DNA from 4 places in the Planifilum fulgidum genome. Region 4 is predicted to be linked to each of the others. Evidence: riboswitches for the same ligand, from Rfam matches in the RefSeq annotation. Region 4 holds a riboswitch; each other region holds the start of a gene.
What was found. Region 4 has a riboswitch for S-adenosylmethionine ahead of metH (methionine synthase). Riboswitches for the same ligand answer to the same signal wherever they lie in the genome.
Positions count from the first base shown of each region.

Region 1 (7,920 bases), on a different contig from region 4:
AACCCTGCGTAGCCGTGTTGCAGCAGCAGATGGTGGGTGGCCTGATATAAATCGCTTTTAGTAAATTTACTTTCACGCGCCATCATTTCACCCCTTTTTATCATAAGTGAATTTGCTCAAGCGTTGCAAACACGTCGCCGTTTGGCAGGCAGCACGAAATTGCCCCCGCTTGACAAAAAAGCGTGCAAACCGGGCTGTTTATAAAAGGATTTCCTTCCTGTTTTCATCATTTTCGGGATCACATCGGGACCCGGCAACCGCACCCGGACCGCCATGGCTTTGCGGTTTTTTGACCGCGGCGCCTATAGGCGAAATCCATCTCCCCTGTGGGAGGGGGGAATGGAAGGGGAGGGTTCGGGATGCATGCGGGGCTTTTTCCCTTATTTTTTATAAGAATTTTGTAATGCGCATATTTGAAATCAGACAAACGAATGCCCGCAAAGCAAGAAAAATCCTTTGTTTTCAATTTTTAAACAGTAAAAATGGGAGCCCGTCCGCTGATGTCATCGGTTTGGTCAATAGAATCAATTTTTTGCAAAAGGTAAAATAAATAGAATCCGTAAATCCATTTGTGATATAATTCTCCCCAATATAGGCGCCGCGGGGCATTTCCCGATCCCTCAAGTTGTCTCGCGGGTTGGGGAGTGGAGAAGGTGTCGGAGAAAAACGTGAGGAAGGAACTGGGAACTTTTGCCCTGTTGATGACGGGGCTGGGGACCATCATCGGTTCCGGCTGGCTGTTCGGTGCCTGGAAAGCGGCATCCGTCGCCGGGCCGGCCGCCGTCATCGCGTGGGTTTTGGGAATGATCGCCACGGTATTCATCGGGCTGACCTATGCCGAGCTGGGAACGATGTTTCCCCAGACGGGGGGAATGGTGCGGTACGCCCAGCATTCGCACGGCCCCTTCGTCGGATTTCTCTCCGGATGGGCCAACTGGATCGCGATCGTATCGGTCATCCCCGTGGAAGCGGTGGCTTCCGTCCAATATATGAGCTCGTGGCCCTGGGAATGGGCCGGGCGCCTGTACGACGGGCAGGAACTGTCCCCGGCGGGACTCCTCTTGGCCGGGGCGTTGATCATCGTTTACTTTCTGCTGAATTTCTGGACCGTTCGCCTGTTTGCGGCGGCGAACAGCGCCATCACCGTGTTCAAACTGGCCGTTCCCCTTCTCACCGTGGCGGGGTTGATCGCCGCCGGCTTCCACGCCGAAAACTTTACGGACCACGGCGGCTTTGCCCCCCATGGCTGGTCCGGAGTGCTCACGGCGGTGGCCACCTCGGGCGTGGTGTTCGCCTTCAACGGTTTCCAAAGTCCGGTCAATCTGGCGGGGGAAGCGAAAAACCCGAGCCGCTCGATCCCGATCGCGGTGGTCGGGTCGATCCTGATGGCCGGCGGGATCTACATCCTGCTGCAAGTTGCCTTTATCGGGGCCGTTTCCCCGGAACAGGCCGCCAAGGGCTGGGGAGGCATCCACTTTAACTCGCCCTTTGCCGACCTGGCGATCGCCCTCAATCTCAATTGGCTGGCCCTGCTTCTCTTTGCCGACGCCTTTGTTTCACCGTCCGGGGCGGGCATCACCAACACCGCCACCACGGCGCGGATGGTTTACGGCATGAAGGAGAACGGTTATATGCCCAAAATATTCGGGTCGATTCACCCGAAATACGGGGTTCCGCGGGCGGCCCTGTGGCTCAATTTGGCGGTTGCCTTCGTTTTCCTCTTTTTGTTCCGCGGATGGGGATCCCTGGCGGAGGTGATTTCCGTCGCCACGCTCATTTCCTACGCAACGGGGCCCGTTGCCGTCATGGTGCTGCGCCAAAGGGACGTGGCGAACCGTCCGATCCGGGTGAAGGGGATGGGCGTGATCGCCCCGGTGGCGTTCATCCTGGCCTCCTTGATCCTTTATTGGGCGACCTGGCCGCTGACGGGCAAAGTGGTTTTGATCATGGTGCTGGGCCTGCCGATCTACCTCTATTACCAGGCAAAGGAGGGCTGGACCGATTTCATCCCCCGGTTGAAAGCCGGATTGTGGCTGATCGGATACCTCGCCTTCATCGTCCTGGTTTCCTGTCTGGGCAGCGAGCGATTCGGCGGGTACAACCTGATTCCCTACGGTGTGGACATGCTGTTGATTGCCGCCTGTGCTCTGGCCTTCTACTTCTGGGGGATCCGGAGCGCCCGGCGCGCCGGTTCCGTCCGGGAGGACCGGGAGGAGAAGGTGCGGAAGGCGTGGATCGCGTCGCTGTGATCGGCTTTTCAGGAAAAGCCGTCCCGGGTCCAGTGCTGAAAACCCTGCGCCTCGTGCGCAGGGTGGAAACAGATTTCGGCATGGGCATCGGGGGGGTTGCCGGGCGGTTCCTGCTTTTGCGGGCGCCGGGACGAAAAATCGCCCCCTCATCCATTTTGTCGGTGGCTTGTAATCAATAACCCCCGCGCCTTGTGCGCGGGGGTTTTCATTCAGAAGGCCGGAACGACGGCGCCGTCGTATTTTTCCTCAATGAACTTTTTCACTTCCGGAGAGGTGAGAGCTTCGGCCAGCTTTTGGATGGCCGGATCCTTTTCATTGCCTTTCTTGACGGCCAACACGTTCACATAGGGGGAATTCTTGTCCTCGATGAACAGGGAATCCTTCAGCGGATTCAGCTTGGCCTGAAGGGCGTAGTTGGTGTTGATGACCGCCACGTCCACCTGATCCAGGACCCTCGGCAGGATGGCCGGTTCCAGCGCCTTGAATTTCAGCTTTTTCGGGTTGGACCGGATGTTTTTGAGGGTTTTGTCCCCTTCGCGGTTGTCCAGTTTAATCAGCCCTTGCTGATCCAGCAACAGCAGGACCCGGGTCATTTCACTGGTGGCGTTGGGGAGGGCGACCGTCGCGCCGTCGGGGATCTCCTCTTTGGATTTGTATTTTTTGGAGTAGGCTCCCATCGGTTCGATGTGCACGCCCGTCACCTTGACCAGGTGCCATCCCTGTTCCTTGTTGGTGGATTCCATCCAGGGGATGTGCTGGAAGTAGTTGGCGTCCAGTTCCCCTTCTTCCACCGCTTTATTGGGCAGAACGTAATCCTGGAAGACGCGCACCTCCAGCTGGATGCCCTCTTTTTCCAGCGTCGGTTTGATGTGGTTCAGGATTTCGGCATGGGGCACCTGCGTGGCCCCCACGTGGAGCGTCGTTTTTTCCTGGCTGCCTCCGCCGCATGCGGCCGTTGCCAGCAGCAGAGCGAGCGAGAGCAGTCCGAGCCACCATTTTTTCATGATTCGATGCCTCCTTTTCCGGATAAGTCGGTTGACGGATCGGGTTTATCGTTTGTCGACGCGTCGCGCCAGCCGGTCGCCGCCCCACTGCACCAGCTGCACGAAGAGGACGAGCAACAGGCCGCAGGCGTACAGCATCTGGTCGTTGAAGGACTGGAAGCCGAAGCGGTATGCGGCGTCGCCCAGGCCGCCGCCGCCCACGATCCCCGCCATCGCCGAAAAGCTGATCAGGGAGACGCAGGTGACGGTCAGGCCGGAGATGATCGCCGGCTTGGCCTCCGGCAACAGCACCTTTCGGACGATCTGCATCCGGGTGGCCCCCATGGCCAAGGCCGCTTCGATCACGCCCCGGTCGATTTCCCGGATGGCGGTTTCCACCATGCGCGCATAAAAGGGGGCGGCCCCTGCGATCAGGGGAATCGTGGCCGCCGTCGGCCCGAGGGTGGTTCCCACCAGCAGTTTGGACAGGGGAAAGAGGAAGAGAACCAGCACGATGAAGGGAACCGCCCGGAACAGGTTGACAACCACGCCCAAAAGGCGCTGAAGCGCCACATTTTCCCAAAGATGGCCCTTGTCGGTGATGACCAGCAGCACGCCCAGGGGGATGCCGATCAGGGCCGAGAAGAAGGTGGAGATGGCCACCATGTATATCGTTTCCCCGGTTGCCTGCCACAACAATTGGGTGTCCAGTTGATCAAACATGGGGGATCACCTCGCGGTGTTCATCCTGCTTCAGGGCTGCTACCGCTTCTTGGACCGCGTCCTTCGGCCCGCCGATCCGCAGCGTCACATGGTCTCCGCTTTCCGCGGCATCGGGCAGGATGGTGGCGGTCACGCCCCGCTTGACCCGTTCCGCCAGAAGGCCCCACAAAAGGTCCAGCTTGCGCGAAGGAATCCGGATCAAGGCGGTGTGCCGTTCGGCGTTTTCTTTTTCGGCGATCAGGGATTCCACAAATTGCCGGGTCACCGGGTGCTTCGGCTCGCGGAACAGGGCCTCCACTTCGCCCTGCTCCACGATCTTTCCGTCTTCCATGACGGCCATGCGCTGGCAGAGCCGTTTGACGACGCTCATTTCGTGGGTGATGACCACCATGGTGATGCCGGTGTCCCGGTGGATCTCCTTGAGCAGCTCCAGGATGGAAGCGGTGGTTTCGGGGTCCAGGGCCGACGTCGCTTCATCGCAAAGCAGCACGGTCGGATCGTTGGCCAAGGCCCGGGCGATCCCGACCCGCTGTTTCTGTCCGCCGGACAGTTGAGCGGGATAAGCGTTGGCCCGGTGGGTGAGCCCCACCCGTTCCAGCAGGGTGTCCACCTTTTCCCGGATCTCCCGTTTCGGCTTTCCGGCCAGCTCCAGGGGGAAGGCCACGTTTTCCCAGACGGTGCGCGACCAGAGCAGGTGGAAGTGCTGAAAGATCATGCCGATTTTCTTTCGCGCTTCCCTCAGCTGGCGCTCGCTGCTTTCGGAGATGGGGATTCCGTCCACCGTCACCCGGCCCGACGTAGGCTTCTCCAGGCCGTTGAGCAGGCGCAGGAGCGTGCTCTTTCCGGCGCCGCTGTGGCCGACGATGCCGAAGATCTCCCCGCGTTTGATTTCCAGATGAATATCCTTGAGGGCAACCACGTCTCCGTCCTTCGGAGAGCGGTACACTTTGCTCACATGATCCAGTACGATCATCGATTTCACCACCCGTTGACGAAAAAATCCCTTCCTGCCAGAGCAGAAAGGGATCTTATATCTAAAATCGCCTCTCTCATCTGCCAGAACCGTTGGGCTCTGCAGGAATTGGCACCATTTCCGCGTATGGCCGCGGACGGTTGCCGGGTTTCATCGGGCCAGTCCCTCCACCTCTCTGGATAAGAGCGCGCGGAATCACCGTATGAAATTGTCATGAAACATCCTACTACGGCGCCCTCGGCGTGTCAACAGCGCCGCGTTATTCCAAAATATACAAACTGTTTTGATTGGATGGGCCGACAAATCTTATCGGAAAAGTTTTAATGCGACCGGCTGCCTCAGGTCAGGACATCCCGTTTGGCAAAGGACCACCAGGCGATCAGGTGAAACAGCGCAAAATGGATGACGAGCACCAGCAGGGAGTGAGCGAGGGACATGCCCGGAAAAGGCGGGGAGTGGCCGTAGAAATAGGGCGAAAGATCCAGATTGGCAAACAGCAGGTATTTTCCCCAGCTGATTCCCCATATTTTCAATAATTCCGATAGAAATCCACCGGAAAAAAAGAGAAAAATGGACAGCCCGACGGACAGGGTGCTGCTGCGGGATGCGGCGGACAGCATGAAGGCGAGGGAGGCGGTCACGAGGACTTCCACCCCATACAGTCCGTAGCGCGCAAATAGTTGTTTCAGGGCTTCCAGGGCGTCACCCAATCCCGTCCAGCGGAAGAAGACCGCTCCGAACAGCAGCGAAGCCAGCAGGAGGACGGCCATGCAGGCCAAAAGGAAGGTGACGACCGCCGCAAATTTGGACAGCAGGATGCGGGTCCGGCTCACGGGACGGATGAGCAGCAATTTCGCCGTTCCCCAGGAGAACTCGCTGGAGATGATATCTCCCGCGACGACCAGGGTGAACAATTGGACGATGAACAGCAGGTGGGTGCAACCCTCGGCGAATTCCCACATGTCCACCGGGGCGCCGGAGACCAAGATCAATCGCTGACCGATCGCCAACAGGCAGACCGCCAGGATCAGCAGCGCCCACATGACCAGGGTCCGCGTCCGGTCCATGATTTTCATCTGTTCGTTTCGGATCAGCCTTCCCAGGATCACGGCGCATCCCCTTCCGTCAATTCCAGGAATCGTTCTTCCAGCGACTGTTCCAGCCGTCGGATGGCGTACACCCGAACGCCGGCCTCGATCAACCGCCGGTTCAGCTCCGCGGTTTCCTCCCGCCGCAGCCTTATCTCAAAACCGCCGGGGCATTCTTTCCACTCGCGGTTTAAGCCCAGTTGAAGCAGTACCGACGGGACCGGATCCGTCCGATCCACCTCGAAGCGGGTTCGGAGTTCCTCGGAATCCCGCCGGAGAATTTCGCTCATCCGCCGGACTTCGATCAGTTTTCCACCCCGGAGGATGGCCACCCGGTCGCACATCAGCTGCATCTCCGAAAGCAAATGGCTGGACACGACCACCGCCGTCCGTTCCTTCTCGGCCAGACGGCGCAGATAATCCCGCAGTTCGCGAATGCCCGCGGGATCCAGCCCGTTGGTGGGCTCGTCCAGGATGAGCAGGGCGGGACGGTGCAGAATCGCCTGGGCCACCCCCAGGCGCTGGCGCATCCCCAGAGAATAGGTTTTGACCGGATCGTGGATGGCCTCCTCCAGTTTCACCAGGGAAATGACTTCCCGGATCCGCTTTTCGCCCACCCCCGGAACCATCCGGGCAAAGTGGAGCAAATTCTTGTATCCCGTCAGGAACGGGTAAAACTCCGGATTTTCCACGATGGCTCCCACATGCTTCATGGCCTGTTCAAACTGGGATCGCACGCATTTTCCCCGAATCCGGATCTCCCCCCGGGTGGGGGCGACGAGGCCCGTCATCAGCCGGATCAGCGTGGTTTTTCCGGCGCCGTTGGGCCCCAGAATTCCCATGACTTCTCCCGGGTACACCTTCAGCGAAACGGAATCGATGATTCGCCGCCGGCCGATCTCTTTGCTCACATCGCGGATTTCCAACACAGGGCTGTTTATCATGACGACCTCCGTGGACGCGGCGTTCTCCGAACTCGACGTCGAATCCGGTTCCCATCTTCATTGTACGCGTTGATTCGACGAAAAAAAGGGAAACACTCCCGACAGAGCGTCCCCGTTTGCCGGTTCCCCGGAAGAAAAAAGCCCTCCGCGGCGGGAAGGCACAGGGTTGGTCAGGCGGTTTTTGCCGAGTCCTGCTGCATAAAGACGGAGCGGAAAACGCCTCCCGCCCCCGGACTTTGAGGTTTGTCAGCGTCCCGGCCTCCCGCCTGTGAAAAAGCGGTCCGCGATGGAGCGGAGGGCCGATTCGGGCCTCGGTTTCGCCTTTCCGCCGGCCGTCAGCGGTTTTCCGGCGGATGTAAAGAAAAACCCCCTTTGTTCCACGGGGGCATCATTGGACGACCAGGGTTTCGGCGGGTTCCATCACATGGCTTCCCCTCGCCGTCACATGGTACATCACCTTGTATTCCCCGGGTTCCGGGAAGGTCTTTTTGATGGAATACACCCCGTCTCCCGTTTTTTCCGCGTCGATCATTTCATGATCGTCCTTGGGCGCTCCCTTTTTCCAGATTTCGAACTGCACTTCGTCCGCGTCGTTGACCGGTTCTCCCTCATGGGTGACGGTGATTTGGATTAAGACTTCCTTTCCGGCCTTCGCGTCCTCGGGCAGATCCATCTTCACCTTCGGGGCGGAGGGAGCATTTTTTCCGGCGTCATGTTCGGAGTGGCCTTCCTGATGCTCCGAAGCGGCGCCGCTTTGTTCCGGTTTTCCCTCGTCCGGAGAGGTTCCGCAGGCGGCCGCCGCGAAGGCGAGGAGGGCGATCATCAACAGGGCCGGCATTCGAATCCATTGCATGGATATCAGTCCTTTCCCTCTGTGATATCGCATCCGTCAAAACGGCGGTCGATGTTGGATGCCAGGTTGTCCCGGAATGCATGCGTCCAGTCAATCTCATTATATCC
Region 1 covers NZ_FOOK01000006.1:85,600-93,519, reverse strand. The annotation lists gene BM063_RS05220 (TetR/AcrR family transcriptional regulator) at 1-83, opposite strand, end outside; gene BM063_RS05215 (APC family permease) at 654-2,249, shown strand; gene BM063_RS05205 (MetQ/NlpA family ABC transporter substrate-binding protein) at 2,459-3,253, opposite strand; gene BM063_RS05200 (methionine ABC transporter permease) at 3,299-3,955, opposite strand; gene BM063_RS05195 (methionine ABC transporter ATP-binding protein) at 3,948-4,928, opposite strand; SAM riboswitch class I at 5,002-5,114, opposite strand; gene BM063_RS05190 (ABC transporter permease) at 5,267-6,037, opposite strand; gene BM063_RS05185 (ABC transporter ATP-binding protein) at 6,034-6,960, opposite strand; gene BM063_RS17920 (FixH family protein) at 7,349-7,813, opposite strand.
Region 1: it holds a riboswitch for S-adenosylmethionine, as region 4 does, so the genes downstream of both, BM063_RS05195 (methionine ABC transporter ATP-binding protein) here and metH (methionine synthase) in region 4, are expected to answer to the same signal.

Region 2 (7,920 bases), on a different contig from region 4:
CGACGGTCCCACGGCCCTGGCGGAAGCGGCCGGAGTGGCGGCGGCGGCGACGCGCAAGAAAAAGGTTCTCGTCTCCCGGACGGTCCATCCCGAAGCGCGGGCGGTTTTGCGCCTGCAGGCCAAGGGGCTGGGGCTTGTGGTGAAGGAGATTCCCCACAAAGAGGGGATCACCGACCTGTCCCTTCTGGAGGCGGAGGCGGCTGAGGATACGGCGGCGGTGATCCTGCAAAGCCCCAATTTCTTCGGAAACCTGGAGGATGTGTCTCGCGCCGAGCCGATCGCCCACCGGCACAAGGGGCTGCTGGTGGTCAGCACGAACCCGATTGCCCTCGGCCTGATCAAGCCGCCGGGTGCGTGCGGCGCGGATATCGTCGTCGGGGATGCGCAGCCCCTGGGCATCCCCGTCGGGTTCGGCGGCCCCCATTGCGGTTTCTTCGCCACCACCCGGGCGTTGATGCGTCGCATTCCGGGACGGATCGTGGGACAGACCACCGACGAGGAGGGCGTGCGGGGCTTCGTGTTGACGCTCCAGGCCCGGGAACAGCACATCCGCCGGGAAAAAGCCACTTCCAACATCTGCTCCAACCAGGCCCTCAATGCCCTGGCCGCGGCGGTGGCCATGTCGGCCCTGGGGAAACAAGGGATCCGGGACATGGCCCGGCTCAACCTGCAAAAGGCCCATTACGCCCGGAAGCGGCTGGCGCAGATCCCCAAGGTGCAGCCTTTGTTCGACCAACCTTTCTTCAACGAATTTGCGGTGAAGCTCTCCCGTCCGGTGGGGGAAGTGAACCGCGGGCTGCTTCAACAGGGGATCATCGGCGGCTACGACCTGGGGAGGGATTACCCGGAACTGGCCGGATCCATGCTGTTGGCCGTCACGGAAGTGCGGACCAGAGGCGAGATCGAGCAACTGGCCGAAGCATTGGAGGGATTGCTGTGAACCCGGGGAAAAAGTTGATTTTTGAGCTCAGCAAGCCGGGACGCGTCGCCTACAGTCTTCCGGAGCCGGATGTTCCTGCGATCGAACCGGAGGAGGTGCTCCCCGAGGAACTGCTTCGCGATGAGCCACCCGAGCTGCCGGAGGTGTCCGAACCGGACCTTGTGCGCCACTACATCGAACTGTCCCGCCGCAATTACGGGGTGGACAACGGTTTCTACCCCCTCGGCTCCTGCACGATGAAGTACAATCCCAAAGTGCACGAGGACGTGGCCCGGCTCCCCGGCTTTGCGCGGATCCATCCGTACCAGCCGGAGGAGACGGTTCAGGGCGCCCTGCAGCTGATGTATGAACTGCAGCAATATCTGGCGGAGATCACCGGGATGGACCGGGTCACCCTGCAGCCCGCCGCCGGCGCCCAGGGCGAGTGGACCGGCCTGATGATGATCCGGGCCTATCACGAAAGCCGCGGCGACACGGGGAGGAACAAGGTGATCGTTCCCGACTCGGCCCATGGAACCAACCCGGCCAGCGCCACCGTCGCCGGGTTTCAGACCGTCACCGTCCCCTCCGACGAAAGGGGACTCGTCGATGTGGAGGCGCTGCGGGCGGCGGTGGGGGAGGATACGGCGGCCCTCATGCTGACCAATCCCAACACCCTGGGGCTGTTTGAAAGGGAAATCCAGGAGATCGCCGATATCGTGCACCAGGCCGGCGGGCTCCTCTATTATGACGGGGCCAACGCCAACGCCATCCTGGGCATCGCCCGCCCCGGGGACATGGGGTTTGACGTGGTCCACCTCAACCTGCACAAAACCTTCACCACCCCCCACGGAGGGGGCGGTCCGGGTGCCGGGCCGGTGGGCGTCAAGAAGGAACTGGCTCCGTTCCTGCCCGTTCCCGTCGTGGAAAAGGGAGAAGACGGATATTATTTGAAGGAGGATCTGCCGCAATCCATCGGGCGGGTGAAGGGGTTTTACGGCAACTTCGGCATATTGGTACGGGCTTATGCCTACATCCGCACGATGGGGCCGGACGGCCTGCGCCGGGTGTCGGAAAACGCCGTCCTCAACGCCAACTATGTGATGCGGAAGCTGGCCCCGTACTTTGACCTGCCGTATCCGCAGCACTGCAAGCACGAGTTTGTGCTCTCGGGCAAGCGGCAGAAGAAGCTGGGCGTGCGGACCCTGGACATGGCCAAGCGGCTTCTGGATTTCGGCATCCATCCGCCGACGATCTACTTCCCGCTGATTGTCGAGGAATGCCTGATGATCGAGCCCACGGAGACGGAAAGCAAGGAAACCCTCGACCGCTTCATCGACGCGATGATCCAGATCGCCCGGGAAGCGGAGGAAAACCCGGAACGGGTTCAGGAGGCGCCCACCGCCACGGTGGTGAAGCGCCTGGACGAGGTGACCGCCGCCCGGAAACCGGTGTTGCGCTGGGAGAAGAACGAGAAGGCGCAGTGACCTTGTATTCTGATCGCAACAAGGGACCCCGACCGTTTTCGGTCGGGGTCCGGTGTTTTGAAGGCTTTTCGTCGTGCGATCTGCCCGGGCGGATCAATCCTGTCCGCCCGGCATCCCGCCCTGACCGGGATGGGCGGGATGTTTACGGATCTTTGCAGCACAATTTGGTCAGGAAATAGTTGAAAGTGACGGCGTGCTGCTGTTCATCCAGAGCGGCGCGCCTGAAGGTCCGCCGGATGTGGGGATCGAAGGCCCTGTCGGAGATGTCGAGGTAGAAATCCACCGTTTCCAGTTCATCCTCGATGGAAAACTTCAGTCCCTGCCGATAATTCTCGGGAAGGGATCCCTTCGTCACCATCGGCTTGTGTCCGGTGAGTTTTTTGTAGATCCTGAGAAACCGTTTGTAGTGCTTGATTTCATCCCTGCGGATTTCCCGTATGCTGGTCCGTTCCTTTTCCGTCGGCGCCAGCCGGGCCAACGCTTCGTAATAGCCGATGGCCTGATATTCCCCGTTGATCGCTTTCGCGATGTCGGCGATGAGCCGGTTGATCGGTTCCGAACTGCTGGAGTCGGTGCCGGGGCAATAAAAGGCATTCATCCGCGACCCTCCCAGGAAACTGAGGCTAAATGCTCATTTCACCATATGGTTGCGTGTCCCGATGGGTGCGCCCATTTTGGGGGAAAGCCCCTTCCGCCAAGGGGGGGTATGGAGGCAAGAAAAAAGACGCGGTTGTCGAGGCCGCCGTTGATGCGGCGCCGTCGGGAGGCAATCCCCTCCCCGTCGCCCTGGAGGCGGACGGTTTCGCGGGGTGGAGAGGCCGTGCGTTTCGGGATGAAGATCTCGCCGCCGGACCATCCGACCCCCGGCACCTGTCGCGGAAGCCATTGGAGCGCTTCTTGCGGGGCTTGTTTCGGCGAAGACGATCCATATGAAACGCATCGAAAATTCTCTCGTTTCGGATTTCTTCCCAGCGTCATTTGAGTGATGCGGGCATGATTCGCCTTGGGACCGCCTGTTTTCGGTCACAGCCAACAATGCAGCCGGAATGCCGGCAGGCCGAAGCGCCGGACTTTCACCAAAGGCGGCGATGAATAATCGGTTGACGATCGTGGTCAGGAGTCTCGATCATCCCGGCACTCTTGGTGCTGCAGCCGGGTTGCATCCCATATTGCAACCCATTGCCGGCTTGCATGCGCCGATCATGGCGGTCGTTAGAATCTCCCCTGTGTCTGCCATTGGGTCGGAAAGATATCCGGTCCCAGATGCACGTCCGGCTGACCGTTGAAAAAAGTTGACGCCGCGCCTCGGTTTTCCTATAATAAATCCAAACAATTCTTATGTGAATAACATGTGAATATGGCGCTGCGCTCTTATCCAGAGTAGGCGGAGGGACTGGCCCGATGAAGCCCGGCAACCTTCTTGCGCTGAGCGGGAAAGGTGCTAATTCCTGCAAAACGGTGAATCCGTTTTGAGAGATAAGAGAGGCGGGAAGAAGATGGTCGTTGCATGCCTCTCTGTCTTTCAGAGGGGCATTTTTCATGGTTTTTTCGGGTGCGACCCCCCGCCCGGGCGTTGTCATAATTCCTGTTATTCTCATCAAAATACTAAGAAAAGGATGGATGACCCGTGAGAAATTTCGTCCAGTCGGTACTGATCAGTGTCCTTTTGCTTGCGGCGGTCGGCTGCGGCACCGATGCCGATGCCGGAAAACCGTTGGACGCGCATCGGTTGGTGGTCGGGGTTACGGCAGGTCCCCATGAACAGATCATGGAAAAGGTCAAAGAGGTGGCGGCCAAGGACGGATTGGACATCGACATCAAGGTGTTCAACGATTATCCGATGGTGAACATCGCCCTTGCGGAGGGGGAACTCGATGTCAATTCCTTTCAGCATGAGCCCTACCTGGAGCAAATGAAAAAGGACAAGAATCTGGACCTGGTGGCGGTTGCCGATACCGTCAACTTTCCGATGGGGATTTACTCCAACAGGATCAAGGACTTGAAGCAGCTGAAAAAAGGAGACAAAATCGGTCTGCCCAATGACCCGACCAACGGGACGCGCGCGCTGCTCCTGTTTGAACAGGCCGGGCTGATCAAGTTAAAGAAAGGCATCGGCATCCAAGCGACGGTGAAAGACATCGTGGAAAACCCGTTGGACCTGGAGTTGGTCGAACTGGAGGCGGCGCAGATTCCCCGCCAGCTGGATGAATTTGCCGCCGCCGCGATCAATACCAACTTTGCCGTCGAACACGGTTTGTTGCCCACCCGCGACGCCATTTTTATGGAGCCGAAGGATTCCCCCTGGGTGAATGTGCTGGCGGTGCGGACGGAGAACAAGGATGATCCGGTGATCCAGAAGCTGATCAAGGCCTACCATTCGGAAGAGGTGAAGCGTTTCGTGGAAGAGACCTTTAAAGGTTCCGTGGTTCCTTCCTGGTAACCGGAAAAATGCCGCTCTTGAAAAGGGGGAGGACGATGATCCGGCTGATCAACGTGTCAAAAACCTTTGTCACAAAAAAGGGGAAAGTGGAGGCACTCAAAAATGTTTCCCTCGAACTGAAAAAGGGGGAGATCTTCGGCGTGATCGGGCACAGCGGGGCCGGGAAGAGCACGTTGATCCGCTGCATTAATTTGCTGGAGCGTCCCACGTCCGGAACGGTGCTGTGGAACGGGGTTGATTTGATGTCTCTGTCGCCCAAACAGCTGAGGGATGCCCGGCGGAAGATCGGGATGATCTTCCAGGGGTTTCACCTGCTGAAAACGGCAACGGTTTATGAAAATATTGCGATTCCACTGAAACTTTCGGGAGTGTCGAAGAAGAACATCAAGGAGCGGGTGGAAAAATATTTGGATGTCGTCGGATTGAAGGACAAGCGCGATGATTATCCGAGCCAGTTGTCGGGCGGACAGAAACAGCGGGTGGCGATTGCCAGGGCGCTGGCGCATGAGCCGGAGGTGCTGCTGTGCGATGAAGCGACAAGCGCCCTGGACCCGGAAACCACCGATGCGATCCTTGAACTGCTGTTGAAGATCAATGAGGAATTCGGGATCACCATCCTCCTGATCACCCATGAAATGAACGTGATTCAAAAAATCTGCGATCGCGTCGCGGTCATGGAAAAGGGTCAAATCGTCGAATCCGGTCCGGTCCTGAAAATCTTCACTTCCCCGGTCCATGAGACGACGAGAAAATTCGTCAACAGCCTGTTCCATGTCCAATTACCCCAGGCGCCGTCTGATCGACGGTACGAAACCGGGAGGCTCGTCTCCCTGTTCGTCCGCTTCCCCGTCGGAGAGACCGTCTTGACGCAGGTGGGCAAGAGGTTTAACGTGTTTCCCCATATCCTTTCGGGGGGTATTCTTCACCTCAGGGAAGGAACCCTGGGCAGGTGGGTGGTTCACTTTACAGGGGATGAGAAGGAAATTGAACAAGCGATGCTCTTTTTGCAAAACCAGGGGGTTCGGATCGAAGGAGTGAATGGGCGTGAAGATTTCAATCGGCGGATTTCTTGACCGATGGGGGGACACCCTTTGGGAAGCGACGCTGCAGACGTTTCAAATGGTGGGCATCTCCCTGTTCTTCTCCGTTGTCATCGGACTGCCTTTGGGAGTGCTGTTGGTTTTGACCCGTCCGGGGAAAAGTTGGTCCAATCCGCTCCTTTACCAGATTCTCAATTTGATCATCAATATGATCCGTTCCGTTCCCTTTATCATTCTCCTCTTTTTCATCTTGCCGTTTACGAAATGGGTTGCGGGTACCACCATCGGGGTCAGAGGAGTGATCGTTCCCCTCGTCGTTTACACCGCTCCCTATATCGCCCGATTGATGGAGCAAGCGCTCTTCCAGGTGGATCGCGGAGTGATCGAGGCCTACGAAGCGATGGGGATCCGGACCAGAGACATCATCTGGCACGTGATGATTCGCGAGGCGAGGCCTTCCATCGTTTTGGGCCTGACCATCGCCACCATCGGTTTGATCGGAGCCACAGCCATGGCGGGATTGGTCGGCGGAGGAGGACTGGGGGATTTGGCATACCGTTTTGGACATCTGCGATATCAGGCGGACGTCATGTATTTCACCGTGGGATTGTTGATCCTGCTGGTTCAAGGATTGCAAACCCTCGGAAACCGGCTTGCGGATAAATTGAAAAAGGATTGAGCCCTTCGGCTTCCGTCGCAAAAGGCTCTTTCTCCCTGGGGGGAGATTCTCCCTGGGGGGAGATCTTTTTTTGTACGCAAGGGTTCCGGGCCGGGATGTTGACAAGCCTTTTCCGATGACAATAGGATGTTCATAGGAGACTGAAATTTGAAACAGCGATGCCGAAAGGGACATCGTTGCGCAAGGGAGTCGTTTTAGAGCATCAGGGCGGGAGGTAAAACATGAAGGGACAAACCGTGATCGTCACCGGCGGGAGCAGCGGGATCGGGAAAGGGATCGCCGCCAGGCTGTGCCGGGACGGAGCCCATGTGGTGATCATCGGCCGAAACGAAGAAAAACTGAACCGGGCCAGGGAGGAGATCGAAACCTTTGACGGCCAGGTGTTGACCATCCCCATGGATGTCCGAAATCCGGATCAGGTGGCGGAGATGGTGAAAAAGACCAAGGAGCGGTTCGGCCGGATTGACCATCTGATCAACAATGCGGCGGGCAATTTCATCGTCCATGCGGAGGATTTGTCCATCAACGGGTGGAACGCGGTGATCAACATCGTGTTGAACGGGACCTGGTACTGCTCCCAGGCGGTGGCGAAGGACTGGATCGCCTCCGGCGGGAAGGGTTCCATCGTCAACATCGTCGCCACCTATGCCTGGACGGGGTGTGCCGGCGTGGTTCATTCCGCGGCGGCCAAGGCGGGGGTGCTGGCCATGAGCCAGACCCTGGCGGTGGAGTGGGGCAAAAAGTACGGAATCCGCGTCAACTGCGTGGCCCCGGGACCGATCGAGAACACCGGCGGTGCCGAGAAGCTGATTCTCTCCGACGACATGAGGAAACAACTGCTGGACCACATTCCCCTCGGCCGGCTGGGACGGGTGGAGGAAGTGGCCGATGTGGTGGCGTTCCTCCTTTCCGACCGGGCCGAGTACATCAACGGCGCATGCATCACCGTCGACGCCGGCCTGTGGCTGGCGGGGCGGCGGATGATTTGAAGGGGGTGGCGGAATGCGCGTGCTGGTAACGGGCGGAACCGGTTTTGTCGGAAGAAACCTGCTTTATCACCTGCATGAACAGGGACACGACATCACCCTGCTTCATCGTCCCACCTCCCGGTTGATCGATCTGCCGGAGGGAATCCGCTGCGTGACGGGCGATTTGACCCGCCCCGAGACGATTCGCGACGTTTGCAGGGGAATGGACTGGGTTTTTCACGTGGCCGGGGACGTCACCTGGGGGCGACGCCTGCGGAAGCGGATGTTTGCCAACAATTTGGAAGCCACCCGAAATCTCCTCGACGAGGCGGAGCGAAGCGGGGTCAAGCGCTTTGTCTACACCAGTTCCGCGGCCGCCGTCGGCCT
Region 2 covers NZ_FOOK01000026.1:33,487-41,406, forward strand. The annotation lists gene gcvPA (aminomethyl-transferring glycine dehydrogenase subunit GcvPA) at 1-940, shown strand, start outside; gene gcvPB (aminomethyl-transferring glycine dehydrogenase subunit GcvPB) at 937-2,406, shown strand; gene BM063_RS13210 (ferritin-like domain-containing protein) at 2,549-3,004, opposite strand; SAM riboswitch class I at 3,775-3,889, shown strand; gene BM063_RS13215 (MetQ/NlpA family ABC transporter substrate-binding protein) at 4,034-4,846, shown strand; gene BM063_RS13220 (methionine ABC transporter ATP-binding protein) at 4,882-5,919, shown strand; gene BM063_RS13225 (methionine ABC transporter permease) at 5,897-6,565, shown strand; gene fadH (2,4-dienoyl-CoA reductase) at 6,787-7,554, shown strand; gene BM063_RS13235 (NAD-dependent epimerase/dehydratase family protein) at 7,568-7,920, shown strand, end outside.
Region 2: it holds a riboswitch for S-adenosylmethionine, as region 4 does, so the genes downstream of both, BM063_RS13215 (MetQ/NlpA family ABC transporter substrate-binding protein) here and metH (methionine synthase) in region 4, are expected to answer to the same signal.

Region 3 (7,920 bases), on a different contig from region 4:
CCATTTTCCCGGAGGGGTCTTTGCGACCCGCTCCCGGAGCAGACGAAGCATCTCCTCCTTGGAACGGGCGCGGGAAAAGTCGATCAACAGGAACTTCCGCCCGAACATGGCCAGGTGGAGGTGGCTGTCCACCAGGCCGGGCACGGCAAATCCTCCCTGAAGATCGATCCGGCGGACACCGGCGCGTCCGTGTTGCAGTTCCACCTCTTCGCGATCCCCGGCGGCGACGATGCGCCCCTTTTCCACATAAAGGGCTTCCGCCTCCGGACGTTCCGCATCCAGTGTGAAGATCCGTCCGCCCGTCAACAGCACCCTCTCCATCGCGCATCTCCTCTCCTTCCGCATCCGGTCATTCCCTTTCCCCGTCCCGCTCCAGGGTGCAAACCGCTTCCACGTGGGAGGTCTGCGGAAACATGTCCACCGGGACGATCCGGCGGATCCGGTATCCCCCCTCGAGGAGGCGGGCGCAATCCTTGGCCAGGGTGGAGGGATTGCAGGAAACATAGATCAACCGGGGCACCTTCGCCCGGATCAGGGCGTCGATCAGACCTCCCCCCAGTCCGGTCCGGGGAGGGTCCACGATCACCACATCCGGCCGAAATCCCTCCGACACCCGTCGGGGAAGCCATTCTTCGGCGCGTCCGACATGATATTCCGCGTTGTGGATCCCGTTTCGGCGGGCGTTTTCCCGGGCGTTCCGGACGGCTTCGGGAACCGTGTCCATCCCGATCACCCGGCGCGCCTCCGGAGCCAGCCACAGGCCGATCGCCCCCACGCCGCAGTAGGCATCCACCACGATCTCCCGGCCCGTGAGGGACGCCGCCCGTTTCACCTCGTCGTACAGTTTGACCGTCTGCTCCGGGTTCAGCTGAAAAAAGGCGGGGGCGGAAAGGGCGTACGTTCGCCCGTCCAGCACTTCGCGGATCGCCTCCGCCCCCCACAGCACCCGGCTTCGCTCCCCCCACACCGCGGAAGTCCTCCGGGGATTGACATTGAGAACGATGCTGGCCAGCCGGGGCAGACATTCCCTCAGCCGTTTCACCAGACGCTCCTCCCGGGGAAGAGCGGGGGTGCGGCTGATCAGCACCAATTGAACCTCCCCCGTTTGAAGGCCGATCCGCGCCACAAGGTGGCGGAGGGAGCCGGTGTGTTTCCGCTCATCGTATATCGGGATGTCCAGCTCCTCCACCACCCGGCGGGCCGCCTCCAGCGTCCGGTTCACTTCCGGATGCTGGATCGGACAATCCCCCGTTTCGATCAGCCGGTGGGATCTTGCGGAAAACATGCCCATTTTCACGCGGCCGTCGATCCGCTTCAGCGGCAATTGCGCCTTGTTCCGGTACCGCCAGGGATCGTCCATTCCCACCGTGGGGGCGATGGGGAGATCCTTCAGGCCGGTGTAACGGAAAAAGGCCTCCTCCACAAGCTCCCTCTTCAATTGAAGCTGAAAGGGATAGTCGATGTGCTGCAGCTGACACCCCCCGCATGCCTCGTAGACGGGGCACGGAGGTTTCCTCCGGCGGGGAGAGGGTTTGAGGACGCGAAGGAGGCGGGCCCGGGCATACTGCCGCTCCTCTTCGAACACCCTGGCCAACACCGTCTCTCCGGGAATCGCCCCCTCGACGAACACCACCTTTTTTTGAAAGTATCCGATCCCTTCCCCGTTGATCCCCATCCGGCGGATCGGAAGGCGGATCACCCGCCCTTCGGCCAGTCGCGCAGATTGTTCGGCTTTGTTCATCTTTTCCGTTCCCTTCCCTGCCGTTTTCCCGCAAAAAAAGCCTGTGCGGCCATCATACCACACAGGCAGTCCCTTTTCCCACCTCACTGAGCCGAACTGATTTTTTCCTCCCGTTCTTCGCCGACGGGCTCCGGCATCCCCAGCAGGGGGCGAAAGACGACCCTTTCCGCCTCCAACCCCAGTTCCTCCGTCAATTTCTCCTCCAGGGACGGATCCCAGCGGCGCAAAATCAACGCCAGCGCGCCCCGTTCGGCCCCCGGCAGCCAGGCGACATCCACGGCCGAGGTCCCGAACCGTTTCAACCGCTCCTTCACTTGGTGAGAGATGTCGGAGCCGAGGCGGTCCTTCGTCTCGATGAAGGCGAAGCGGGCTCCCCCCTCCTCCCAGACGGGGAGAACCAGGGGTCGTCGGTAGGGAAGCGGCCGGGGAAGGGGGAGGCGGAACAGGTTGCAAAGGTCCTCCACCATGGCGCTGGCGGTGGGTTGCTCTCCCGCCCCCTGTCCGACCAGCGTCACGTCCTGAACCGTGTCCGCTTCGACATGGATGGCATTGTAGACGCCGTTGATGCCGGCCAAGGGATGGGACAGGGGGACCAGGGTGGGCCCCACCTGCAGGGCGACGGGCCCTTCTTCCCCGAACTGCTCCGCCTTGGCCAGCAGTTTGATCTTGTACCCCAACCGGTGGGCCAACTCCAACTCCTCGGGGGAAATGTCGGTGATGCCCCGCCGGGCGATCTCGTCGACGGACACCACGGCCCCGAAGGCGAGACGGCTGAGAATCGCCAGTTTGTGGGCGGCATCCAATCCTTCCACATCGGCGGTGGGATCGGCCTCCGCATAGCCCCGCCGCTGGGCCTCCGCCAGCACTTCCTCAAAGGGGCGCTGGTGTTCCCCCATCTGCGTCAAAATGAAGTTGGTGGTTCCGTTCAAGATTCCGGATACGCGCATGATCCGGTTCGCCTTCAGAAAATGCTGCAGGGTCCCCAGCACCGGAATCCCGCCGCCGACACTGGCTTCATACAAAAGCTGAACCCCGTGCTCCCGGGCCAGTTTCTCCAATTCCGCGCCGTGTTTGGCGATCAGTTCCTTGTTGGCCGTCACCACGTGGCATCGGGTGCGGATGGCCCGTTCGATGTAAGTTCGGGCAGGTTCCACCCCGCCCATCGCTTCCATGACCACGTCGACCCCTGTCGCCATGATCTCCTCGAACCGGGTAGTGAGCAGGTGCTGCACTCCGTCCACTTTTCGCTTCTTGTTCGGATCGCGAACCAGGATGTGCTTCACTTCGAACAGGAGTCCGGTTCGGCGCGCAATCACATCCTGATTGCTCTGGAGCATTTTGTACACGCCGGTTCCCACGGTCCCCAGTCCCAACAGGGCCACATCGATCCGGTCCACTCCGCTTCCCTCCCTGTGCACATTGGATAAAATGAAAACCCTCTTCGAATAAGAAGAGGGTATGTAGCCGCATCATCCATACCCCGCTCCTTATCTCTCAGCGCCCCCGGCACTGCAGGAATTGGCACCTTTGCCCCGTTCAAGGCGCCACCCCGAGGGGTGACGGGGCAAGGTTGCCGGGCTTCATCGGGCCAGTCCCTCCGCCTCTCTGGATAACGAGTCGGGTCAAGCTATGCAATTTAATTAGTCCTTATTATCGTACAACGTTCCCCCTTTGTCAAATCTTTTTTTTGTCCAAAACGATTTTTTCTATTTGAACGGTTCCGCCTCCTTTTCGCAGGCGGCGTGCAAGGAAACGGCCCGGATGCCGGGCCGTCGAAAACCTCAGGGGCGCCTCTGGCGAGCCAGCGCTTCCTCCGCTCTTTTCACCATCTCCTTCACCATGCGGCCGCCGATGGCACCGCCGATTTTGCCGGCCTCGGCGGCGGTCAGATCGCCGTTGTCTTCCGGTTTCAAGGGTACGCCCAACCGGCGGGCCACTTCGAACTTGACCTGTTCGGGATGTATCGGGCCCGTTCCCAGCTCCCGGCTCATCACCTGAGCCTTCAGCCGCTCCATTTCTCCGCGGGCCCGGGGCACCAGCAGCCGGTTGCGGCGACGCCTGCGCGCCATCTCACCACCCCCTGGGCTTAGTGTGTCCAGCCTCCGGGCTCTCTTACACCGGCACAAAAAAACCTCCGGCCGAAACCGGAGGTCAAGGGCCCGGGATTTTCCCCTCATCCGCGGGCGTTCAGGTAGCGTTTGTTCACTTCTTCCCAGTTCACCACATTCCACCAGGCCTTCACATAATCGGGCCGCTTGTTTTGGTATTTCAGGTAATAGGCATGCTCCCAAACGTCGAGGCCCAAAATCGGTTGGTCGCCGTCCATCAGCGGGTTGTCCTGGTTCGGGGTGCTGGTTACGGCCAGTTTCCCGTCGGATTTCACAACCAGCCAGGCCCAGCCGCTGCCGAAGCGGGTGAGGGCCGCCTTGGTGAATTCCTCCTGGAACTTTTCGAAGCTGCCGAAGGTTTGGTTGATCGCGTCGGCCAGCTCCCCGGTCGGTTGACCGCCGCCGTTGGGGCTCATGATTTGCCAGAAGAGGGTGTGGTTATAGTGGCCGCCCCCGTTGTTGCGAACCGCGGTGCGGATCGATTCCGGCACCTCGTTGAGGTTGCGCAACAGATCTTCCAGCGATTTTTCGGCCAAAGCGGAATGACCTTCCAGCGCGGCGTTCAGGTTGTTCACGTAGGTGGCATGGTGACGGCCGTGATGGATCTCCATCGTCCGGGCATCGATGTGCGGTTCCAGCGCATTGGCGGGATAAGGCAGCGCGGGCAATTCAAACTTTGCCATACACGTGATCCCTCCGTTATGTAGATTTGGTTCAACAGGATGGCCTGCTGCAAAGTGTCCAATCACCTATTATTATGACCCAAAATCCGGGATATGGTCAATTTTTTTTCGCGGAAAGTTTCAGAAGATCGCATCCGGCAACCGGGTCACGTCCTCCAGGATGTAATCGGCGCCCAATTCCTCAAATTTCGGCCTCGCCTTTTCCCCGGTCAATCCCGTCAAGGTGGCGGCGAAACGGCATCCCATCCGGCGCGCCGCCAACAGATCGGCGACGGAATCGCCGACGATCAGCACCTCTTCGGCCCCCGGAAGCGGAAAATCGGCGTCAAGACACGCTTCATCCGGCGCCTTCAGGCCCAAATAGCCCTTCACATAGGTGAAGGGATGCGGCTTGCCCAGCGGAGCCCGATCGGGGTGGGACTCCTCCGCCCGAACCACCTCGCTGGCGGTGACGATCCGTTCCGGTTCGAAGGCATCCAGCAAACCCAGCGACCGGAGGGGCACCTCCGTCTCCAGGCGGGGGCGTCCCGTCCCGATCCCCAGGACGATGCCCCGGTCGCGCAGGCGGCGCAATGTCCTTTGGATCGCCTCCTTCGGGGCCAGGGGAATCTCCTGGTGAAGAAACCCCGGCTTTCCCGGCGTCCGGGGCTTGCTTCCCTCGACCCTCCGATACAAATCCTCGCCGAGATACCACTCCTGAAACGCCGATCTCCCCAGTTCCCACAGGGCGCTGTTTCGGGAAAAAACCGGCTTTTGAACGTCCAGCCAATCCTCCGCGAGCCGGTTGAGATGGAGGAGAATTTCGTGCTTTTCCGCCCGGGAAGAGGAAAAGGCGGGAATGAAGCCTTCGTAGGAAGGGCGGAAATCGATCCCGGCCTCCCGGACCACCCGGCCCAGCCCCTTCAACCGTTCCGCGTCGATCGGCTCCTCGAGCCAACTCCGGCTCCAGCCGGGCCGGATCTCCTCCAGCCGGCGGAGAAGGGACAAAAGCTGGCAGGAAAAGGTGAGAAACACCATGTCCCAGTTGGAGTTGATGCCCCGGGCCTTCAGCCAGTCCAGCACCCGGTCCTCGGCAAACACCTCCCGCCGGACCCGGCGGATGGTCCCCTCGTCGGGTTCCGGTGTGAAGTTTTCCCCGGACAATCCCAAATATTCCGGGTGGTGCAACATCTCCCACACGGTCAGGGCCGATGCGTCAAAACAGCGCTCCTCGCTGAGAAACACCCCGTCCACGTCAAACAAGATCATCCTGTACAAGTGCCGTTCCCCCCGTCATCAGCCTTTCCCTGAAACATTTCTTAATACTTTACCAGAACGGCGGAGAAAATCATAGGGGCCGTCGGCGCGCGCCCCTTCTCCCCAAAAAATGGATGAAAAAAACCGTTGACGAAATTTTTTCAAAGAGATATAGTGAATATCACAAAAAGAATCACTTCAGAACACTATATAACACATGATATGTTCATTTCTGTTCATAATCAAAGGAGCGAAACCGGTCCATGTTGTCCGCCGAGCGAAGACGATTGATCCTGAAACAGATTGAGACGGAGGGTTCCGCCCAGATCAACCAATTGGCCGAGCGGTTCGGCGTGTCCGCGATGACCATCCGGCGGGATCTGGATGTGCTGGAGGCGGAACGAAGAATCGTCCGTACCCGCGGAGGAGCCATGCTGCGGGAAGATCCCCGGCGCGAGTTTCCCCACCGGTGGAAAGATGAGAGAAATCAGCCGGCCAAGGAAGCGATCGCCCGCCGGGCCGTCGCTCTGATCGGGTCGGGACAAAGCGTCATCCTCGATGCCGGTTCGACCAACTTGCGGCTGGCCCGGCAGATGACTTCCCTCCAAGACGTCATGCTGATCACGAACGATTTGAAAATCGCCTTGGAATTGGGCGACGTCGAAAGCCTTCACGTGGTGCTGACCGGGGGACAGCTGAAACCCAAGGTATACAGCCTCGAAGGGCACCACGGCGTGGCGATGCTGTCCGGATTCAACGTGGACACGGCGTTTATCGGTTGCGATGCCTTCGATCTGGAACGCGGCGCCATGACCAACAGCATGACCAAGATCACCATGAAACAGGCGATGATGAAAAGCGCCAGGCGAAGGGTGCTGCTGGCCGATTCCAGCAAATTTGAACAGCGGGCGCTCCTCTCCTTTGCGGACCTGACCGATTTCCACACCATCATCACCGATGACGGCATCCCCCCGGAGAGCGCCGAAGCCTGCCAAAAGGCGGGCATCGAAGTGATCATCGCTCCGAAGGAGGAAAGCGCAACATGACCCGGCTGGCGGTGATCGCCGACGACATCACCGGGGCCAACGCGACCGGGGTCCTCCTCCGCAAAAAGGGATGGAGGGTGGCGGCGCTGTTGGACCACCGCGCATCCCTTGACCGCCTGTCCTCCTGGGACGGCATCGTGTGGAACGCCAACTCCCGGCTTCTCCCCGCCGGGGAAGCGGGAAAGCGGGTCCGGGGGATGGCCCGCCGGCTCCGGGATCTGCCCTTCGGCGAGACCCTGCAACTGGCCAAGCGGATCGACAGCACCCTGCGGGGCGCCATCGGCGCCGAAACCGAAGCGATGCTGCAGGCTTGCCCCGGGGATGCGGTGGCGGCGGTCGTGCCCGCCTTCCCGGCATCCGGGAGGATCACGAGGGGGAAGACGCTGTTCGTCCACGGCGTCCCCGTCCACCAAACGGAGGTCGGGAGGGACCTCTTCTCCCCGGTTCGCACCTCCGATGTCGTCGAATTGATCCGGTCCCAGACCTCTCTGCCGGTGGAATGGGTGGAAACGGGAAAAGCCCCTCACCTGGCGGAAGCTCTGTCCAAAGCGGTGGCGCAGGGAGCCAAAATCGTGGTCTGCGACGCCGCGTCGGAACGGGACATTGAGGCCCTCGCCGAGGCCTGGGCCGCCCTGGAGATCCCCCTTCTTCCCGTCGATCCGGGTCCCTTTACGGCGGCATACGCCACCGCCAAAGCCTCGATGAAAAAACGCCTGCTGCTGATCGCCGGCACCCCGGCGCCCACCACCCGCGAACAATTGGAGGTGGTCCAAAGCGCCTTTTCTCCGGGCGTCATCGATGTGGACCTGAACCGGCTGGTGCAGGAGGATGATTTCCGCCGGACCGTCGATGAAATCGGCGCCCGGATGGACCGCCTGCTGCGGGGTCATTTCCTTCTTTTGCTGCGGACGGACCGGATCCCCTACTCCGGCCCAAATCCCGCCTTCGCCCTTGCCCGGGCCGTTCGAAGATGGATCGCCTCCCGCCCCTTTGACGGACTGTTTTTGTCCGGGGGTGAAGTGGCCGCCGCCGTCCTGAGGGAATTGGGGGCGGAAGCCGTGGAACTGCTGGAGGAGATCCTTCCCCTGGCGGTAATGGCCCGGATC
Region 3 covers NZ_FOOK01000006.1:100,224-108,143, forward strand. The annotation lists gene BM063_RS05245 (amidohydrolase) at 1-321, opposite strand, end outside; gene rlmD (23S rRNA (uracil(1939)-C(5))-methyltransferase RlmD) at 350-1,741, opposite strand; gene BM063_RS05255 (homoserine dehydrogenase) at 1,825-3,138, opposite strand; SAM riboswitch class I at 3,226-3,357, opposite strand; gene BM063_RS05260 (small, acid-soluble spore protein, alpha/beta type) at 3,523-3,810, opposite strand; gene BM063_RS05265 (superoxide dismutase) at 3,915-4,532, opposite strand; gene BM063_RS05270 (HAD family hydrolase) at 4,653-5,780, opposite strand; gene BM063_RS05275 (DeoR/GlpR family DNA-binding transcription regulator) at 6,032-6,814, shown strand; gene BM063_RS05280 (four-carbon acid sugar kinase family protein) at 6,811-7,920, shown strand, end outside.
Region 3: it holds a riboswitch for S-adenosylmethionine, as region 4 does, so the genes downstream of both, BM063_RS05255 (homoserine dehydrogenase) here and metH (methionine synthase) in region 4, are expected to answer to the same signal.

Region 4 (7,920 bases):
TCAACGGCCCGTTGATGATCTCCAGGGGATCGTACCGGCCCAGCGCCTCCTTCAGATCATCGAACAGCCCGTCCTTGGAACCCTCCACCACATACCGGGCCAACCGCTCCTCCAGGGGAAGGCGGTGCGCCGGCTCCGCCTTCTCCTCTTTCTTCCGCCGGTAGAATTGGGTGAATTCGCCTAATACCGCCTCGTAGTTTTCCCGGGTTGTCCCGAAAAGGAGCCTCTCGGCGAGCCGCACTTCCTCCGGGGGGATCGACGCGTAGCGCTTCAGCCTCTCCGTATTGACGATGGCATAATCCAACCCCGCCTTCGTGGCGTGGTAGAGAAAGACGGCGTTCAGCACCTCCCGGCCCGCGGGAGGCAAGCCGAAGGAAACGTTGGAAATGCCCAGGATGGTGGCGGAGCGGGGAAAAGCTTCTTTGATCAGCCGGATGGCCTCCACCGTCTCCCGGGCGGAGCCGATGTAGGCTTCGTCACCGGTTCCCACCGGAAACACCAAAGGATCGAAGATGATGTCCTCGGGCGCCACCTTGTATTTCTCCGTCAACAATTCGTAAGAACGGCGGGCCACCGCCAGTTTCCGCTCCCGATCGACGGCCATCCCCCCTTCGTCGATCGTCCCGACGACCACCGCCGCCCCATACCGGCGCAGGAGGGGAACCACCGCGGCGAAGCGCTCTTCCCCCTCTTCCAAATTGATCGAATTGATGATCGCCTTCCCCTGGGAATGGGTGAGGGCCCGTTCCACCACCGCCGGATCCGTGGAATCGATCATCAGGGGGACTTTCACCCTTTTCACCGCATGTTCGAGAAACCGTTCCATGTCTTCCAGCTCGTCCCGGTCCGGATCGGCCAGGCAGACGTCGATGATCTGGGCGCCGCCCTTCACCTGCCGGCGGGCGATCTCCGCCGCCTCCTCATACCGGCCGGCGGCGATCAGCTCCCGAAATTGGCGCGATCCGATCACGTTGGTCCGTTCGCCGACGAGGAGGGGGCGGCTCTTCTCCTCCAGGAAGACCGCCTCCACCCCCGAAACCCCCGGCGGATGGGATGAAACCGGCCGCCTGGGCCTCTTCCCCCGCAGGGCCTCCGCCAGGGCGCGGATGTGCCCCGGCGTCGTCCCGCAGCAGCCCCCGGCGATGTTGAGCCAACCGGCATCGGCGAAAGCGGCCATCTTCGCCGCCAGCGACGAAGGCGTCTCGTGATACCGCCCCTCTTCGTCCGGCAAACCCGCGTTGGGGTAACAACTGACCGCGCACCGGGCCAGCCCGGACAGGGTCCGGAGATGATCCCGCATGAACTCCGGACCGGTGGCGCAATTGAGGCCGACGGCCACCGGCCGCAAGTGCTCCACCGACAGATAAAAGGCTTCGATGTTTTGACCGGCCAGCATCGTTCCCATCGGTTCGATCGTCCCGGAAATGAGGAGGGGCACCTCCTTCCCCAATTCCTCGAAGGCCCGGCGAATCCCGATGCCCCCCGCCTTCACGTTGAGGGTGTCCTGGGCCGTCTCCAAAAGCAGCGCGTCCACGCCTCCCAGAAGCAATCCCCGGGCCTGCTCCCGGTAAGCGTCGACCAGCTGTTCAAAGGTGACGCCGCCGGTCAGGGAAAGGGTCTTGGTCGTCGGCCCCATCGCGCCCAGGACGAAGCGGGGCTGCTCCGGCGTCGACCACCGGCGGGCGGCATCCACCGCCAGCCGGGCCGCCCTCCGGTTGATCTCCTCCGCCCGCTCCCCGAGTCCGTACTCCTCCAGCACAATCCGCGTCGCCCCGAAGGTGTTGGTTTCGATCAGATCCGCCCCGGCCTCCAGGTAAGCCTCGTGAATCCTTCGGATCAGGTCCGGCCGGGTCAAATTGAGCGCCTCGTTGCATCCCTCCAGCGCCTCCCCGCCGAAATCGCCGGCGGAAAGTCCCGCCTGCTGGAGCATCGTGCCCATCGCGCCGTCCAGGATCAGGATTTTCTCCTCCATGCGTCGAACCAAGGGGTGCTTCTCCATCGGCCATCATCCTTTGCAAAAAAATAACCTTCCATCTCTGACGGATGAAAGGTTGGGCGAAGGTCCACACTCTCATCTCCCAGAGATAGACTCTCTGCAGGAATTGGCACCACATCGGAATCCCTTCCGATAGGTTGCCGGGCTTCATCGGGCCAGTCCCTCCGCCTCTCTCGATAAGAGCGCTCTCAAATATGAAGTTGTCCGTTCTCCCGAAGCGGGGCGCTTTCCTTCCCGCAGCTGTTTCTGTTCATGATAATCAATCGGGCCCGGGACTGTCAATACGCTGTCAAAATCGACGGGGCGGTTGTGGCAGGCGCCCTCACCCGGTTCTTATCCGCTCACCTCCTCCTGGAAAAGCATGATGAGGTTGCCGCAGGTGTCATCGATGACGGCTTGGTACCCCCCTTCGGTTTTGACGGGTTCCACGGCGAAGGTGACCCCCCGTTTCTTCAGCCGCTCGCACTCCTTCTGCAGATTCTCCACATAAAACACGGTGCAAGGGATTCCCGCCTCGTAGAGAGTTCTCTGGAACACCGCGGCGGCGGGCCGGCCGTTGATTTGGACGGCGGGATTCCAGTTCGGTTCCAGCAGCAATTCGAGATCGTCGGGCCCTTCGGGTGAAACCACCGTCAGCCACCGGGCCCCTCCCGCCGGAAGGTCCCGTTTCTTCACAAAGCCCAAAACCTCCGTGTAAAACCGAAGGGCCTTCTCCTGGTCGTCCACAAAAACGCTGGTCACTTTGATTCTCATCCATGATCCTCCCTTGCCGGGTTTGGCTCCACAGCCCCTTTCCATTATTCCCCCGTTCCGGCCGGCCGTTTTCACCGAACGTCCTTGGTGGGGGCGACCCACACCTCGCCGGTACCGGAAAAGTGATAAGTGAGGGAATCCTTTTCCTTGCCGGTCACACTGAGCTGGACGGCCCCCCGCCGCAGAAAGGCATAGGCGCCTTCCAGCTGCATTTTTTCCCCGGCCATGGGCAGGCACATGATCTCCTGCGGAGAAACGGGCAACCGGAGCACACAGGCGCCGGTGCCGGACAGTTTCACCTGCAGGAGTTCTTTCTCCTCTTTTTCGTCCGAAGCGGGAAGCTTGATCCGGACGGGGCTGACGCCGACCGTCGTGTCACAGGCGACAAACACGTCTTCGTCGACGACAATCTCCTCCCGCTCCAACCAGAGAAGCTGATAGTGATGATAGGACGGTTTCAGATAGATTTCGCCCTCCCCGCTGTAGACGGGAAGCATGAGGGGCTGCTTCACCAGCGATTCATTCGCCAAGATTCCGGTCATCGCCTTCCGCAGGATTTCGGAGGCGGTCCCTCCTTCCCCCGGTTTGGTCTTCACGGCGAGGTTTCCCTTGAAAAACTGGAGCGCCCCCTCCGCAGACCGGGCCTCCCCTTCATTCAGAACAATCCGAATTTGACGCAAAGGGGTCCCGCTTTTCTTCACTTCCTTGTACTCGAGGATCTCAAATCGGCTTCCCTCGATTCCCTCCATGAGATCGACGACAGCGAACAACCGGTCGTTGGAATACACGCTGTACAACGCTCTCAGTCCCCTTCCCCTGCACTGCTCCCCTCATCCACCTCCATTTTACCGGATGGACGGCGCCAAGACGACAAGCCGCGGCGCTTTTTTGCCGGATTTGAGAGGCGGAGGGCCATCAAACGTTTCCGCGCGGAAAGGATAAAAAAGGCCCCTTTCCGCCGGGCGGGCGCCGGAACCGGCGCTTGCCGAAAAGATGGCCGCCCGCCGCTTGCAAAAGGAGGCACGCCCCTAACGAAGGGGAGACACGCCTTCCGGGGCTCCCATCCAACCGCATCCCGGCGCATTCCCATCGCTCCCCCGCCACCCTGCCAATTACGGGTTGCTCGGTCGGCCGCACCCGGCCCGGCCGGATCGGCTTTGGGATGGCCTTCATCGGAATCTCCGGGATTTTCGCCTTCTCCCGCTTCATCCCGCCGGCCTGTCCCGCACCGGCGCGGAAAAAGCAGGGAAGCAAATCTCCGCCGGTCTGGTCATCCCGTCTCCCTTGCGGCACCGGAGGCCCGGAAGGCCCGACCCTGGCGGGAGATTCCCGACCGATCTTCCGGCCATCCTGTTCGGTTTCATCTTCCGCTTCCCGGACGAACGCCCTCCCGGGATGGGCTGTAAAAAACGGGATGAAACAAACGCGGTGCGCGGGCCGTTCTTCGGGTATGATTGAATGCGAAGGAGGAATCATCCGCGATGGCTTTCCTGCGTGCTTATCGATTTCCCCTCATCCTGCTGGCCGCCATCGCTCTGGGCAGCGTGATCGGCTTCGTCCTGGGGCCCAAATCGGCGGTGCTGAAACCCCTGGGGGATATTTTTCTGAACCTCATGTTCGTGATCGTGGTGCCTCTGGTGTTCGTCACCATCAGCAGTTCGATCGCCAACATGTCCAGCCTGAAGCGGCTGGGCAAAATCGTGGGCTGGATGCTCCTCATTTTTGTTGTCACCGGCGTCGTCTCTTCCCTGTTGATGCTGGGAGCCGTGAAAATGTTCAACCCGGCGGAGGGAGTGAACATCGCGCTGGAGGAGCCGGAAGAGCAGGCGGAGATCACCCTGGGCGAACAGCTGGTCCAGACGGTGACGGCTCCCGACTTCCGGGATCTCTTGTCCAAGGAACGAATGCTGGCGCTGATCCTGATGGCCGCCCTCTTCGGGATCGCAGTCAGTCAGGCGGGAGAAAAGGGGGAGATGGTGGCCCGGGGCTTGTCTGCCCTGTCCGAGGTGTTGATCAAGCTGGTGGGGATCATTCTGTGGTACGCCCCCATCGGCCTGGGCGCCTATTTCGCCGCGCTGGTGGGGGAATTCGGCCCGCAGCTGGTCGGTTCCTACGCCCGGGCGGTCGCCGTCTACTATCCGGTGGCCCTCTTGTATTTCATCGTTTTCTTCACCCTTTACGCCTTCCTGGCCGGAGGAGGAAAGGGCGTCCGCCGCTTCTGGAGCGTAATCCCCTCTCCGGCGGTGACGGCGCTGGCCACCGGCAGCAGCGTGGCCACCATCCCCGCCAACCTGACCGCCGCGGCCAAGCTGGGCATCAAAAAGGATGTAAGGGACGTGGTGATTCCGCTGGGTGCCACCATCCACATGGACGGCTCCTGCATCAGCGCCATCCTGAAAATCTCTTTTCTGTTCGGCCTGTTCAACATCCCCTTTGAGGGGATCGACACCTATTTAACCGCCATCCTGATCGCCGTCCTCAGCGGGGTCGTGATGTCCGGGGTGACCGGCGGCGGCTTCATCGGCGAAATGCTGATCGTCACCATGTACGGGTTCCCGGTCGAGGCCCTGCCCATCCTGGCCGTCATCGGAACCCTGGTCGATCCGCCGGCCACCATGGTCAACGCCTCCGGCGACACCGTGGCCAGCATGCTCATCTCCCGCTTCACCGAAGGAAAGGAATGGATGAAAAACGCCCTGAAGGAAAATGCGTAAAACCCCGCTTGAGAAAAAAGGCTTCGGAAAGGACGATTCCGAAGCCTTTGCTTTTTCCCGTCACGGCTTCATCCGACCGGCCAGCATCTTCCCCCCCTCCGCATCCCAGCGAAAGGTGACCACCGCCAGTACCAAAAACAGGACGGCGAACGCCAACAGAATCAGGATCGGCAGGACGATTCCCGACGCATCGCCTTCCAGCGAGTGGCGGAAAGCGTCCACAAAATGGGAAAAGGGCAAAAACCGACTCAGCTCCTGCAACCAGCGGGGCGATCCGTCCAGCGAATAAAAGGCTTCGCTGACAAAGAGCATCGGCAGGGAAAAGAGGTTGCAAATCATGCTCACCTGGGCTTCGTTTCCCGCCAGATTGGCCACCAAAAAGCCGAGGCCGGTAAAGCAGAAGGTTCCGGCGAGCAGCACCGGAAGCATCAGCAAGCTTTCTCCCCATCCGACGTCCACGCCGAAGGCGATCGCTCCGGTCGCGACCACAACGGCGCCGCTCAACAGGGCAACCAGGGCCCGGGCGATCGTCAGGCTTAAAACAAAGGCGACCGTCGGAAAAGGAGTCGCCCGGAGTAACTTGTAAACTCCCCGGTTCCGATGGGACAAGTTTTCAAAGGCGATGCCGAACAGCGCCCAGAAAAACACCCCCATCGCCGCCGTCCCGGCCAGCAGCCGGCCGCGATATTCCGGCGAGTCGAAGACAACCCCGAGCCCGATCAACAGGCCCACCGGAAAAACCACCGACCAAAACAGGGAAATCCGGTCGCGCAAGGCGCTCTTCAAAAGAATCCGCAATGCCGTGTTCATCCCTTTCACCCTCCGAACGCAGGCTAAACAGTCAATTCGAGGTACAGCTCCTCCAAATTCCCGACCCCGTACTGTCGCGGCAGGGATTCCGGCGATCCCTCCGCCCGAATCTCTCCCCGGTGGATCAGAATCACCCGGTCGGCCAGCTTTTCCACCTCCTCCATGTCATGGGAAGTGAAAACAATCGTCGTGCCGGATCGGGACAAGCGGCGGATCAGGTCGCGAATCTCCTTTCGCGCGCGGGGATCCAGCGCCGCCGTCGGTTCGTCCAGGAAAAGGACCTGCGGCCGGTGAACGAGGGCGATGGCGATGGCAAGCCGCTTCTGTTGTCCGCCGGACAGACGGGACGCTTCGGTGCGCTCCGCCTCCGCAAGCCCGCACCGCTGCAGTATGTCCCTCATTTCTCCGGGCTGAAGCCGCATCCCGTAAAAGGCCGCAATCAGCTGCAGATTCTCCGCGGCCGTCAATGCCGGAAAGAAGGGCGTGGCCTGCAGCTGGACCCCCAGGTGTTTCCGGGGATCTTCACACCAATAGGCAACGCTTCCCCCGTCGGGAGGGCGCAGTCCCAGGATCATCTCCAAGGTCGTGGTCTTCCCCGCTCCGTTGGGACCGATGAGCGCCACCACCTCATTGGGGTGAATGTCGAGATCGATCCCCTTCACCACCGTCCGTCCGCCGTACCGTTTCACCAATCCGCGGGCCCGGATCAAGGGGTCCATATTCTCTCCCCCTCCATTTGTTTGGTCAATCTTATTTAATCAATATTTAATACTCAATGTTGAGTATATCATAACACAGCATCCTTTGCATCGTCAATCCTTTTTCGCGAACCCATCCCGTCGGGAGGCAAGGCCCTTCCAGGCGCTGCCTCCTCCGCTCACTTCCTCAAGTTTCTAATCCCGCCCGATCTCATCCAAGGGAAAATCCACAAGCGGCTTCGGCTCCGTATCCAAAAGCCTCCGCAGGGTGCGGAGAAAACGCAAATGGACCTCGAAATGCTCCCGGGCGCTCGCAAAGGCGGCCTGGATCACCTCCGGCAACGGCCATGCCTCTTCTTTGGCCGCTTTCCCCGTCAACCACAGATTCCGCTCCGCTTCCACCCTGGCGATCTGCTCATCCAGAGCGGCCTTCACCTCCTCCCGGGGCAGATCGTCCAGATAACTCAGGGCAATGTAAAAGGCGATGGGCAAAGCCACCGACGGGGTGCGCAGCGTCTCCTTCAGCCGACGCCGATATTCCTCTTTCCCGGCCGGGGTGATGCCGTAAATGGCCTTTGAACGGTGGCCGGTATGCTTCACCGCCTGCACTTCGACCAGCTCTTCCTTCTCCATTTTCTTCAGCGCGTGATAAATCGATCCCGGCAAAATGTTCGCCCACTTTTCGGTATGGGAAAGCTGCAAAAACTGCTGGATTTCGTACCCGGACATGGGCTTTCTGGACAGCAGTCCCAACACCAACAGCCGAACCACTCTCCGTCACCTCCGTCAACCATTTTAATAAACAAATTTGGATATTATAAGGGATGCAAGGATGGGATGACGGTCCCGCCGCGGAAAGGCTGATTCCCCGCCCCCTATCGCCGGCGTCCATCCTCCCTTTTCCCTTGCTTCGGACTCGCACGGGCAAAGGAGCAGCCGGATGTGAATC
Region 4 covers NZ_FOOK01000019.1:6,567-14,486, reverse strand. The annotation lists gene metH (methionine synthase) at 1-1,999, opposite strand, end outside; SAM riboswitch class I at 2,069-2,179, opposite strand; gene BM063_RS10980 (VOC family protein) at 2,330-2,749, opposite strand; gene BM063_RS10975 (AIM24 family protein) at 2,821-3,537, opposite strand; gene BM063_RS10965 (dicarboxylate/amino acid:cation symporter) at 4,231-5,463, shown strand; gene BM063_RS10960 (ABC transporter permease) at 5,524-6,273, opposite strand; gene BM063_RS10955 (ABC transporter ATP-binding protein) at 6,297-6,992, opposite strand; gene BM063_RS10950 (PadR family transcriptional regulator) at 7,167-7,742, opposite strand.